DNA from 4 places in the Kitasatospora sp. NPDC059817 genome. Region 1 is predicted to be linked to each of the others. Evidence: riboswitches for the same ligand, from Rfam matches in the RefSeq annotation. Region 1 holds a riboswitch; each other region holds the start of a gene.
What was found. Region 1 has a riboswitch for cobalamin ahead of ACFV61_RS29000 (cobalamin biosynthesis protein). Riboswitches for the same ligand answer to the same signal wherever they lie in the genome.
Positions count from the first base shown of each region.

Region 1 (3,180 bases):
GGGGCTGGGTTCAGAGAAGGGGGGTGAGCCAGCGGCGGAGGAGTTCGGTGTAGTGGGTGGGGGCCGAGTTCCAGAGGGTGGCGTGGTCGGCGCCCGGGAAAGGCCGGAGGCTGACCACGCCGGGGCGGGCGGCGGCGAGGCGCTCGGCGGCGCGGAACGGGGCGACCTGATCGTCGGGGCTGTGCAGGAGGAGGGTGGGGACACGCAGGTCGGCGCCCTCGGCGATGCGGCTGAAGTCGGCGAGGTCGACGCCGGTACGGCCCTCGGCCGCGAGGGCGCCGAGCTCGGCGGCGGCGCCGGTGTAGCCGGCCCGGGCGGCGCCGCGGCGGGCGGTGGCGGGCAGGTCGAGGACCGGCGAGTCCAGGACGAGGCCGCTGATGGCATGGGCCCAGGCGGAGCGGGAGGCCGTCTGGAGGGCCATGGTGGCGCCGAGGGACCAGCCGTACAGGATGACCCGGCCGGCGCCGCTGTCGAGGGCGAGCCGGACCGCCGACTCGACGTCGCGCCACTCGGTCTCGCCGAAGTGGCCGAGCCCGTCCGGCGAGGCGGGGGCGCCCTGGTCGCCCCGGTAGGTGACGGCGAGGGCGGGCAGGGCGAGGCGGTCGAGGACGGGGAGGACCGGGAGGGTCTGCTGCCGGTCGGCGCCGGGGCCGTGGACGAGGATCACCCAGGTGCCGCGTTTGCCGTCGAGGCGCCAGGCGGGGAGGGCGCCGAGTTCGCCGTCGGCGGCGGTGTCGGTGAAGGGGAGGCCGAGCGCCTCCGTGGGGTCGCCGAGGTGGACGCGGGGGGTGAAGCGGACCTCGGTGCCGGGAGTGAGGGTGCCCCGGTCGGCGCGGACGAGGCGGCGGGTGACACCGTTCTCGTCGCTGTGCAGGACGTCCTCGACGACGGCGTGGCCGTGGTCGTCCCACTCCACGGCCCAGCGGCCGGGGCGCAGGCTCTCGGGGCGGCGGTTGAAGGTGATCCGGCCCGCGGCGAGGCTCCGCACCAGGACGGGGCCCGACTCCCGGACGGCGCTCGCCGGGTGGACCAGCCGTTCGGAGGCCCGACGGCCGATCACCAGGACGGCGGCCCCGGCGCCGACGACGGCGGCCGCCACGACGGCCGCGGTTCCCCAACGCATATCGCTCCCCGCTCTGCTGGTCTTGGCTGCTCTTGGACCGGACGGTGTCCGGGCGGTGTCCGGGCGCTGCTCGGACGGTGTTCGGGCACCAGTTCACCGGGGGGCCGCGCGGGCGGCCACCGGGCTGGGCCGTCCGGGGTACGGCGGGGCGTCGGGCGGGGCGGGGCGTCAGGCGGGCGGGGCGTCGGGCGGGGCGGGCCTCGGGCGGGCGAGAACGGCACCGGCGACAGGGCTCCGAGGTGTGACCAACCCCTCCGTGACCTCGGTTGACTCCCGGTTCGGCCGCGTGATGGGATCCTGGGGCCAAACGGAGGCATGCAGAGGAAGCCGGTGCGAGTCCGGCGCGGTCCCGCCACTGTCACCGGGGAGCACGCTCGGAACATTGCCACGGCGGACCGTCAGAAGCCGCTGGAAGGCCCGGGGGTGCGTCCGACCCGGAAGCCAGGAGACTCTCGCCCCCGGTACGTCGATCCAGGGCGCGGACCCTGAGTGAGGACACGCACGCGATGCAGGCTGCCCCGACCCGCCGGACCCGACGCGGCCTTCCGCCGAACCCGCCGTGCGCCCGCTGACCCGCGCCGCCGCGTTCGCGCTCGGCGCCGCCGCGGGCTTCGCCGCGGACGCCCGCTTCGCCGACCCCCGGCGCGGCCACCCGGTGGCCGTCTTCGGCGGCGCGGCGACCCGGCTGGAGCGGCGGGTGTGGCAGGACGACCGGGTGGCCGGCGCCGGGTACACGGCGCTGTGCGTGGGCGCGGTCGCGGCCGGCGCGGTGGCCCTGGACCGTACGGTGGGCCGGCGTCCGCTGGGCCGGGCCGCGCTGGCGGCCGCCGCGACCTGGACGGTGCTGGGCGGCACCTCGCTGACCCGGGAGGCGCGCACCATCGGCCGGTCGCTGGCCACGGGTGACCTGGCGGCCGCGCGGGAACGGCTGCCGCACCTGTGCGGGCGGGATCCGAGCGCGCTGGACGGGCCGCAGATCGCCCGCGCGGTGGTCGAGTCGGTCGCCGAGAACACTGCGGACGCCGTGGTGAACGCGCTGGTCTGGGGCACGCTGGCGGGCACGCCGGGGCTGCTGGCGTTCCGCGCGGTGAACACGCTGGACGCGATGGTCGGCCACCGCTCGCCGCGGTACGCCCGGTTCGGCTGGGCCTCGGCCCGGCTCGACGACGTGGCGGGCTGGCCGGGCGCCCGGCTGACGGCGCTGCTCACGGTGGCCGCCGCGCCGCAGCCGAAAACGGCCTGGCGGGTCTGGCGGCGGGACGGTTCGGCGCACCCGAGCCCGAACGCGGGCCAGGCGGAGGCGGCCTTCGCGGGCGCGGTGGGCGTCCGGCTGGGCGGGACCCTCCAGTACGGGGAGCGGGTGGAGCACCGGCCGGTGCTGGGCGCGGAGTTGCGCCCGGTGACGGCGGACGACATCGAGCGGGCCTGCGTGCTCTCCCGGCGGGTGGGCGCGCTGGCCCTGGGTACGACGGTCGCGGGGCACGTCGCGCTGCGCTTGCTGACGACACGGTGGAGGGGAAGGGCATGAGCAACGCACTGCTGGTCGCCGGGACGACCTCGGACGCGGGCAAGAGCGTGGTGACCGCGGGCATCTGCCGCTGGCTGGCCCGGCAGGGGGTGCGGGTCGCGCCGTTCAAGGCGCAGAACATGTCGCTGAACTCCTTCGTCACCGCCGACGGCGCCGAGATCGGCCGGGCGCAGGCGATGCAGGCGCAGGCGGCCCGGGTGGAGCCGGAGGCGGCGATGAACCCGGTGCTGCTGAAGCCGGGCGCGGACGGCCGCAGCCAGGTGGTGCTGCTGGGCCGGCCGGTCGCCGAGGTGGGCGCGCTGGACTACCGCGAGCGCAAGCCCGTCCTGCTGGAACGGTCGCTGGAGTGCCTGGCGGATCTGCGCCGCCGCTACGAGGTGGTGGTCTGCGAGGGCGCCGGTTCGCCCGCCGAGATCAACCTGCGGGACCGGGACATCGCCAACATGGGCCTGGCGACGGCCGCCGGGCTGCCGGTGGTGGTGGTCGGGGACATCGACCGCGGCGGCGTCTTCGCGGCGATGTACGGGAC
Region 1 is NZ_JBHWIR010000183.1:1,935-5,114, forward strand. Features, by position in the region: gene ACFV61_RS28995 (alpha/beta hydrolase family protein) at 11-1,123, opposite strand; cobalamin riboswitch at 1,443-1,575, shown strand; gene ACFV61_RS29000 (cobalamin biosynthesis protein) at 1,683-2,651, shown strand; gene ACFV61_RS29005 (cobyric acid synthase) at 2,648-3,180, shown strand, end outside.

Region 2 (3,180 bases), on a different contig from region 1:
GCGGCCGCCCGGTCGAGGTGTCCAGCCCGCAGGGCCGGTTCGCCGACGAGGCCAAGGCCATCGACGGGCAGCTGCTCACCGCGGCCGAAGCCGTCGGCAAGCACCTGTTCCTCGGCTTCGAGGAGGGCGGCTGGGTGCACGTCCACCTCGGCCTCTACGGCGGCTTCGCCTTCGGCACCGGGCCCGCGCCCGAGCCGGTCGGCCTGGTCCGGCTGCGGCTGGCCAACGACGACGGCTACGCCGACCTGCGCGGCCCCAACACCTGCGCGCTGGTCACCGGCGCGGAGAAGGCCGCCGTCGCCGCCCGGCTGGGCCCCGACCCGCTGCGCGCCGACGCCGATCCGCAGGCCGCCTGGCGCCGGATATCGGCGAGCCGGACGACCGTCGCCGCGCTGCTGATGGACCAGAAGGTGCTGGCCGGGGTGGGCAACGTCTACCGGGCCGAGGTGCTGTTCCGCCACGGGATCAACCCGTACCGCGCCGGCCGCGACCTCACCCGGGGCGAGTGGGACGCGATCTGGGCCGACCTGGTCGCCCTGATGCACGAGGGCGTCGGCGCGGGCCGGATCGACACCGTCCGGCCCGAGCACACCCCCGAGGCGATGGGCCGCCCGCCGCGCGTCGACGACCACGGCGGCGAGGTGTACGTCTACCGGCGGGCCGCGATGCCCTGCCTGGTCTGCGGCACCGACGTCCGGGCGGAGCAGCACGCCGCGCGCAACCTCTTCTGGTGCCCCACCTGCCAGGCGGCCTGACCGGGTCCGCGGTTGCTCCGGCCGGGCCCCGGCGTGTCCTCCGGGGGGCCGGTCAGCCGACGGCCGCGGTGGGCTCGTGGTGTTCGGCGGCGGCGCACGCGTCGAGGAGGGGGCGCATGGCCTCGTCCACGAGCCGGTAGCGCACGACTCTCCCGTCCTTGTCCCCGGTGACCACGCCCGCGGTGCGGAGCAGCCGCAGGGCCTGGGACACGGCGGGGTCGCGCATGCCGGTGGCGACGGCGAGGTCGGAGACGGCGAGCGGGCCGGCCCGGTGGAGGGCGAGCAGGAGGGCGAGCCGCCCGGGGTCGGCGAGCAGGGAGAACCGCTCGGCCCAGGTGCGGACGTGCGCGGGGTCGCCGATCGCGGCGATGGCCTCGCAGACCCGGTGTCCGTCGATGGTGCGGTGGCCCGCGCGGTCGGCCGGTACGAGATGCATGCGCACATTGTTGCAGGAGGGGGCCTGTGATCCTGGACACCTGCGCAGGTGCGCAGCCTTGCAAGGGTGGGTCCTGGCCCCTACGGTGTTCCCCGCCGTGGTGCTCGGGAAGACCGGTGACGGATCCTCAGGGGTCCCAGTCCGGAGCGGCCCTCGCCACTGTGATCGGGCCATCGTGATCGTCGACGATGGAGAGACGTCCGTACCCACGACGCCACTGGGAGCCTCGCGCACCTGGGAAGGCGGGTACGGGACCCCCGTAAGCCAGGAGACCGGCCACGGCATCTCACGAAGTGTTTCCACGAGGTGCTGGAGCGTGACCCGAATGACCCTGCCCGAAACCGCCGCCGCCGAGGCGCCGGCGACACCGTCCGTGCTGCCCACGTTCCGCTGGAAGCGCGAGGACACCGTCCGCACGGCCGGGCTGATGGGGGTGATCCTGGCCATGCACGTGGTGGCGTTCGGGACGCTCATCTTCCTGGTCGCGCCCCACAACTACGCGGTCGGCACCCAGGTCTTCGGCGTGGGCCTGGGGATCACCGCGTACACCCTCGGCATGCGGCACGCCTTCGACGCCGACCACATCGCGGTGATCGACAACACCACCCGCAAGCTGATGGCGGACGGCAAGCGGCCGGTCTCGGTCGGCTTCTGGTTCGCCCTCGGGCACTCCTCGATGGTGGTGCTGATGGCCGCCCTGGTGGCGGGCGGCGCGCAGCTGGCCAGCACGCTGATGGACGACGACTCGACCACCCACAAGTGGCTCGGGATGGTCGGCACGACGGCCTCCGGCGTGTTCCTCTACCTGATCGGCGCGCTCAATCTGGCCGCGCTGCTCGGTATCCTCAAGGTGTTCCGGGCGATGCGGGCCGGGTCGTACGACGAGGCGCAGCTGGAGGAGCACCTCAACTCGCGCGGCTTCATGGCCCGGGTGCTGAACCGGGCGACCCGCTCGATCACCCGGCCCGGGCAGATGTTCCCGGTGGGCATGGTGCTGGGGCTGGGCTTCGACACCGCGACCGAGGTCACCCTGATGGTGATGGCCGGGTCGGGCGCGGCGGCCGGGCTGCCCTGGTACGCGATCGTCTGCCTGCCGCTGCTGTTCGCGGCCGGGATGAGCCTGTTCGACACCCTGGACGGGACGTTCATGAACTTCGCGTACCAGTGGGCCTTCGCCAACCCGGTCCGGAAGGTCTACTACAACCTGACGATCACCGGGCTGTCGATCGCGGTGGCCTTCGTCATCGGCACCATCGAGCTGGTCGGCGTGCTGCACGAGAAGCTCGATCTGACCGACCCGGTCACCGGCTGGATCGCGGGCATCTCGCTGGACAACGTCGGCTACGCGATCGCCGGGCTGTTCGTGGTGGTCTGGGCCGCGGCGATCGCCTACTGGAAGCTGGCGCGGGTGGAGAAGCGCTGGGCGGCCGCCGAGTAGTGACGGCTGCGAGCAGCGACGGCTGCGAGCAGCGACGGGGGGGCCCCCCCGCGCCCCCGGGGGGGCGCCGGCCCCACGTGCGTGTCCGGCCCGATCGGACGTGGCGTCAGCGCCGCCCGAGCCCGCCCGACGCGGCGTCAGTGCCACCCACGCCCGCCCGACGGCGCGTCAGCACCATCCGAGCCGCCCGACGTGGCGTCAGCGCCTTCCCGGGCCTGCCCGACGCGGCGTCAGCATCGTCCCGGACCCGCCCGACGCGGCGTCAGCGCCTTCGGGACGGACCGACACGCCGTCAGCACAGGACCGACTCGGCCCGGACCGCCGCGAATCCTTTTCACCCGTCTCACTGGGGCACCCGGGTGAACCGGGCCGGGACTCCACTCGAATCGAGCACAGTCCGTACCCAAGTCGCCACTCTCCGGTGGCGGCGGACGTCGCGGTGGTTGACGGTGAATCAGACGCAGTTCCCACGAATTCCCTTGTCCGGCGCCGTGCCGGCGATCGCGGGCCTGTGTATCGGAAGGATCAACCTCATGCGTTCTGCACGCACT
Region 2 is NZ_JBHWIR010000011.1:68,629-71,808, reverse strand. Features, by position in the region: gene ACFV61_RS04295 (Fpg/Nei family DNA glycosylase) at 1-755, shown strand, start outside; gene ACFV61_RS04290 (metalloregulator ArsR/SmtB family transcription factor) at 808-1,191, opposite strand; cobalamin riboswitch at 1,273-1,487, shown strand; gene ACFV61_RS04285 (HoxN/HupN/NixA family nickel/cobalt transporter) at 1,517-2,629, shown strand; gene ACFV61_RS04280 (hypothetical protein) at 3,163-3,180, shown strand, end outside.
Region 2: it holds a riboswitch for cobalamin, as region 1 does, so the genes downstream of both, ACFV61_RS04285 (HoxN/HupN/NixA family nickel/cobalt transporter) here and ACFV61_RS29000 (cobalamin biosynthesis protein) in region 1, are expected to answer to the same signal.

Region 3 (3,180 bases), on a different contig from region 1:
CGCTCCTCCGGTTGCTCGCCGGCACCGGCCCAGGCGGACACAACCGGAACACTCGTGCGAATGACTGCCCCGAGAGCCTGCCACACTCCCCCGGCCCCGGCGAGCGAACCCGCCGGGGCCGGGGTGTCACGGCGGATCAGCCGGCCGCGGCGGCTCCCGGCGCACCCGGCGCGGCCGCGGACGCGGCCTTGGCGCGCTGGAGCAGCTGGCCCTTCACGTGCTCGCCGAAGCCGGCGGCCGCCGCGGTGGCGGCGGCGTCAGCGGTGTCGCCGCCCTTCGCCGAGCCCTCGACCGTGAAGTAGGCGTACCGGCCCAGGGTGTTGTGCGTGTTGGTGCAGCCCGGCGTGGCGCAGAAGGGCGGCGCGCCCGGCGCGACGGCGCCCTTGAGGTGGCCGGTGTAACTCTTCATCGAGGTCTCGGCCTGGATCTTGTGGTCGAAGACCGCGACGCCGACGGTCACCGCGCTGTCGCCGGAGACGTAGGTCGCCCGGAGCACCTTCTGGCAGCCCTGGTCACCGAGGACCTTGCCGAGCCCGCCGGTCGTCGAGTTCCCGTCCCAGCAGGGCGAGTCCAGCGAGACGAAGGTCCGGTTCCAGGTGGCGCCGTTGACCGTCACCTGGAGTGCGGAGAACAGCGCCCCCGCGTCCTGTGGTGCCGGGTCGGTGGCGGCCTCCCAGATCGGCTTCGACGGGTCGTCCGGCGCGCCGCCCGGGGTGCCGGCGGCACTTGGCGCGGCACTCTGGGCGGCACTCGGTGCGGCACTCGGCGCGGCGGAGGACGGCCGGTTGGAGGCCGAGGCGGTCGGCCCGGCGGTCGGCTTGTCGCCGTCGCCCTTCGTCAGCAGCACCGTCCCGCCCGCGACCAGGCCGCCGACCAGGACGACCGCGACCGCCACGCCGAGGGCCCGCAACCGGCGGCGGCGCTTGTCGTCCGCCGCGTTGCGGTCCGCCAGCGCCTGCCAGTTCGGCTCGGCGCGCTGCGGCGCCTGGGGCTGCGGGTACGGCTGCGGGTGCGCCTGCGGGTGCGCCTGCGGGTGCGCTTGGGGATGCGGCTGGGGGTTCGGCTGGGGGTTCGGCTGGGGGTTCGGCTGCCACTGCGGCGGCAGCTGCTGCCCCGGTTGGCCCGGCTGCGGCAGCGGAGGCTGCCCCGGCGGACCGGGCTGCGCCACCGGCTGCGCGGGCGGCACCGGAGGTCCGTACGAGGCCGGCGGCGGCCCGAAGCCCCCGCTCGGCGGCAACACCGGACCGGGCACCACCGGCGGCTGCTGACCGTGCGCGTCCCCCGGCCCGGTGGGAGGCGTTCCCTGCTGACCCTGCCCGGGTGCGCCAGTTCCGTCGCTCACGCGCCCCCTCGCTTCGCTCGATGATCGCTTCGCGAAACGCGCCCCTCGGCGCTTCGCTCGCTCATGCGCCCAGATCGTAGGGCATGCCCCCGCCAGCCGGTCCGCCCGGTGACCGTTCCGTATCGAAACCAGGACGCCGGAGCCCGGAACCAGGGCCCCGGGAGCCCGGATCCGAGGCGCCCCAAGGCCACGACCCGCCCCCTCCCAGCACCCCCGGTTATCGCGCCGACACACCGCGCCATACTACATGTGGGGTCGCATCAGAGAGACACCACAAGATGTATGCTCAATCCTGCTGTCGATGCAGGGGAACCCGGTGCGAATCCGGGACTGCCCCGCAGCGGTGAGCGGGCGGCTCCAGCAGCCGCACCGCGAGTCCGAGTACCTGCCGACGGTGTGCGCACGGGCCCTCCCGCAGAGGCCGCGCCAGCACGAGAACTACCTTCCGGGCCTCGCGGGCGGGCCGGGGACGCCACTGTCGCGCGACGCTTTCTGCGTACGTGCCGTGCTCCCCTGCCCCGAACGGCCCGGTACCCCCCGATCACCGCCGCCGATCGCCGCCAGGAGAGAGCGCCTTGACCACCGCTGCCTCAGCCACCCTGCCCGCCCCGGGCACCGGCCCCGCCCCCACCGACCCGACGGTCTCCGACCCCGGCGGCGCGCTCCTTCGGCTGCTCACCGACCGCAGCGTCGATCTCCCCCAGGTGGACCCCGGCCATGTCGCCGCCGCCGCGCTGCGCGGCCGCCACGCCGGCTCGGACTTCGCCGAGCTGCGCGGGCTGGCCGTGGACGCCGCCGCGTCGATGATCGCCGAGGACCCCCAGTACTCGAAGCTGGCCGCCCGGCTGCTCGCCCTGGAGATCGTCGACGAGGCGAACAGCCAGGGCTCGCGCTCCTTCGCCGCCTCGATCGCCGTCGGCCACGACGAGGGCCTGATCGGTGACACCACCGCCGCCTTCGTCGCCAAGCACGCCGCCGCCCTGGACGCCTTGATCGACGCGCACGGCGACGACCGCTTCGAGTACTTCGGCCTGCGCACCGTGCAGTCCCGCTACCTGCTGCGCCACCCGATCACCCGCAAGGTCATCGAGACCCCGCAGCACTTCCTGCTCCGCGTCGCCTGCGGCCTGGCGGTCGGCGACAGCGAGCAGTCCGTGCGCGAGGTCGCCGAGCTGTACGGCCTGATGAGCCGGCTGGAGTACCTGACCTCCTCGCCGACCCTGTTCAACTCCGGCACCCGGCACCCGCAGATGTCGAGCTGCTACCTGCTCGACTCCCCGCTGGACAACCTGGACTCGATCTACAACCGCTACGCGCAGATCGCCCGGCTGTCCAAGCACGCCGGCGGCATCGGCCTGTCCTACTCGCGCATCCGCTCGCGCGGCAGCCTGATCCGCGGCACCAACGGCAAGTCCAACGGCATCGTCCCGTTCCTGCGCACCCTCGACTCCTCGGTCGCCGCCGTCAACCAGGGCGGCCGCCGCAAGGGCGCGGCCTGCGTCTACCTGGAGACCTGGCACGCCGACATCGAGGAGTTCCTGGAGCTCCGCGACAACACCGGCGAGGAGGCGCGGCGCACCCACAACCTCAACCTGGCGCACTGGATCCCGGACGAGTTCATGCGCCGGGTCAACGCCAACGAGGACTGGTCGTTGTTCTCCCCCGCCGACGTGCCCGAGCTCGTCGACCTGTGGGGCTCCGACTTCGACGAGGCCTACCGCAAGGCCGAGCTGGCCGGCAAGGCCGTGCGCACCATCCCCGCGCAGACCCTGTACGCCCGGATGATGCGCACCCTGGCGCAGACCGGCAACGGCTGGATGACCTTCAAGGACGCCTCC
Region 3 is NZ_JBHWIR010000049.1:2,263-5,442, reverse strand. Features, by position in the region: gene ACFV61_RS13225 (hypothetical protein) at 137-1,186, opposite strand; cobalamin riboswitch at 1,608-1,750, shown strand; gene ACFV61_RS13220 (ribonucleoside-diphosphate reductase subunit alpha) at 1,918-3,180, shown strand, end outside.
Region 3: it holds a riboswitch for cobalamin, as region 1 does, so the genes downstream of both, ACFV61_RS13220 (ribonucleoside-diphosphate reductase subunit alpha) here and ACFV61_RS29000 (cobalamin biosynthesis protein) in region 1, are expected to answer to the same signal.

Region 4 (3,180 bases), on a different contig from region 1:
CGCTGACGTCCGTGGACGCGGTGCGCGGCCTGTTCTCCGACTCCTCGCGGGCCGCCGCACAGGCCGACGAGTCCGACCTGCCCCGGCTGCGGGCGGTGCGGACCAGGCTGCGCGGGGTCTTCGAGGCCGCCGCCGAGGGCGACGAGATCCGGGGCGTCGACCTGCTGAACAGCCTGCTGATGGAGTACCCGGTCAGCCCGCTGGTCTCCGGGCACGACTACCTGGACGACGCCGGCCGGCCGCGCTGGCACCTGCACCTGGCCGACAACTCGCCGACCGCCACCGCGCACTTCAGCGCGGTCGCCTGCATGGGCCTGGCCGTCCACCTGACCGAGCTGGGCGCCGACCGGCTCGGCATCTGCCAGGCCGCGCCCTGCCGCAACGCCTACCTGGACACCTCGACCAACCGCTCCCGCCGCTACTGCTCGGACCGCTGCGCGACCCGCGCCAACGTCGCCGCGTACCGGGCCCGCAAGCGCCAGGAGGCCGAGGCCGCGGCACTCGGCGCCGCCGGCTAGGTCCCCGGCAGGGCCCAGGGGGTCAGAGCTGCTCCGCCCAGACGCCCAGGCGGCGGGCCAGGCCCGGCACCCGGGCCAGCCGGGTGCTCAGCAGCAGCCGCTCCAGCCGCCGCCCCGGCGCCAGCCAGGCCGGGCGCGGGCGCAGCCTCAGCAGCACCCGGCCGAGCACCAGTTCGTCCGGGACCGGGCCGTAGCTTCGGCTGTCGCTGTCCACCGGCCGGTTGTCGGACAGCAGCCACCAGCCCCTCGGACGCCGCTCGGCGGCCCGCTTCACCACCAGCAGGTCCTGCTGGAAGGGGTGCCGGAAGAGCACCACCGCGCCGGGCCGGATCGGCGCGCCGTAGCGCACCAGCAACTGGTCGCCCTCGCGCAGGGTCGGGACCATCGACGGGCCCGCCACGTCGACCAGCCCGAACGGCACCGCGCCGCCGCCCCGCCCCCGGGGTTCCGTGCCCGCCGGTTCCGTGCCCGCCGGTTCCGTGCTCCGCGCCACGACTCCTCCTCCCGGACCGCCCGGTCCCAGTCTGCCGTACGGACCGTCACCCCGTTCGATCCGTTCGATGTCCGGATTACCCCGGTTCCGGGTCCGCCTTTTGCCCTAGGCCCACCGCCCGATCGCGAAACCCCGGGGGCGGAAGGGTAATCTCGGGCGCGGGAAGACGATCTAAGGAAGGACTCCCATGTTCTCTCGTCTGTTTGCACCGCGCGCCACCGCCCACGCCCACTGTGACCTGCCCTGCGGCGTGTACGACCCGGCGCAGGCCCGGATCGAGGCCGAGTCGGTCAAGGGCACCCAGGAGAAGTACCAGGCCAACGAGGACCCGGCTTTCCGCACCCGCGCCCTGATCATCAAGGAGCAGCGTGCCGAGGCCGTCAAGCACCACATCTCGGTGCTGTGGAGCGACTACTTCAAGGCCCCGCACTTCGAGAAGTACCCGCAGCTGCACCAGCTGATCAACGACACCCTGAAGGCCGCCTCGGCCGCCAAGGCGTCCACCGACCCCGCCACCGGCCAGGCCCTGCTGGACCTGATCGCCGAGGTCGACAAGATCTTCTGGGAGACCAAGCAGGCCTGAGCCTGACGCGTCGCCACCCGACCGCCCCCGTCCGCGAGCCCGGACGGGGGCGGTCATGCGTTCACGCCCCATCCGAGTCAGGTAAGGGTTGCCTAGCCTGAGTGGCTGTTATGCTGCCAGGGCGTCCGAGGGGGAAGTCCGGTGTGAATCCGGCGCTGACCCGCAACGGTGAGCACGGCCTTCGGGGCCGTGCCAGCCCGATCGCCCCCGGCCGCTGAACTCCCGACAACTCGCCGTGGACTGCGAGGGGATGGCGCCCGGGCCCGCGCCCGACCGGTGCCGCCCCCGCGCACCCGCGGCCCGAGGCAAGGCGCACCGTGAGCAGCACCGCAGCCGCGGGCAGTGGCGCAACGAGCCCGCCCGCCCGCCGAATACCCGCCCTCCCGCTCGCCGTCGGCCTGGCCGCCGCCCTGCTGCTCTCGCTGCTCTGCGGCGTGGCGCTGGGCGCCTCCGGGATCGGCCTGCCCCGCGTCCTGCGGCTGCTGGCCGCCGGGCTGACGGGCGGACGGCTGGAGGCGGAGGAGGCCGCCGCCTACGCGATCGTCTGGGAGATCCGGCTGCCGCGCGCCGTGCTGGCCGCCGTGGTCGGCGCCGGGCTGGCCGCCACCGGGGTCGCCGTCCAGGCCCTGGTGCGCAACGCGCTGGCCGACCCGTTCGTACTCGGCATCTCCTCCGGCGCGGCCGTCGGCGCCAACGCGGTGCTGCTGCTCGGCGCCTTCGCCTCGCTCGGGGTGTGGGCGATCTCGGCCTCCGCGTTCGGCTCCGCGCTGGTCGCCATGGTGCTGGTCTACCTCGCGGCGCGGACGGCCTACGGGCTCACCCCGCTGCGGCTGGTGCTCACCGGCACCGCGCTCTCCTACGGCTTCTCCGCCGTCACCGCGCTGATGGTCTTCGCGGCCGCCCGCGGCGAGGCCGCCCGGGACGCCATGATGTGGCTGCTCGGCAGCCTCGGCGGCGCCACCTGGGGCTCGGTGCCGATCGCCGCCGCCACCGTGCTGGCCGGCCTGGCGTACCTGGCCTGCGCCGCCGGCCGGCTGGACGCGCTCGCCATGGGCGACGAGACGGCCGCCTCGCTGGGCGTGGACCCGGACCGGCTGCGCCGCGAGCTGTTCGTGGTGACCGCCGCCGTCACCGGCACGGTGGTGGCCGTCAGCGGGGCGATCGGCTTCGTCGGGCTGATGGTGCCGCACCTGGCCCGGATGCTGGTCGGCGCCGGGCACCGCCGGGTGCTGCTGGTCGCGCCGCTCGCCGGGGCGCTGCTGCTGGTCTGGGTGGACATCGTCTCGCGCACCCTGCTGGCGCCCGCCGAACTGCCGGTCGGGGTGGTCACCGCAGTGCTCGGGGTGCCCTGTTTCCTGCTGCTGATGCGCCGTCGCGGCTATTCCTTCGGAGGCCGCTGATGGATCTCGCCCTGGACTCCGTCTCGGTCGAGCTGGCCGGTGCCCGGCTGGTCCACGACGTCGCCCTGGACGCCGCCGCCGGGCAGGTGGTCGGACTGATCGGACCGAACGGCAGCGGCAAGTCGACGCTGCTGCGCTGCGTCTACCGGGCGCTGCGGCCGGCCGCCGGGGCCGTCCTGCTGGACG
Region 4 is NZ_JBHWIR010000135.1:17,729-20,908, reverse strand. Features, by position in the region: gene ACFV61_RS25395 (CGNR zinc finger domain-containing protein) at 1-518, shown strand, start outside; gene sodX (nickel-type superoxide dismutase maturation protease) at 541-903, opposite strand; gene sodN (superoxide dismutase, Ni) at 1,199-1,594, shown strand; cobalamin riboswitch at 1,683-1,822, shown strand; gene ACFV61_RS25380 (iron ABC transporter permease) at 1,912-2,994, shown strand; gene ACFV61_RS25375 (ABC transporter ATP-binding protein) at 2,994-3,180, shown strand, end outside.
Region 4: it holds a riboswitch for cobalamin, as region 1 does, so the genes downstream of both, ACFV61_RS25380 (iron ABC transporter permease) here and ACFV61_RS29000 (cobalamin biosynthesis protein) in region 1, are expected to answer to the same signal.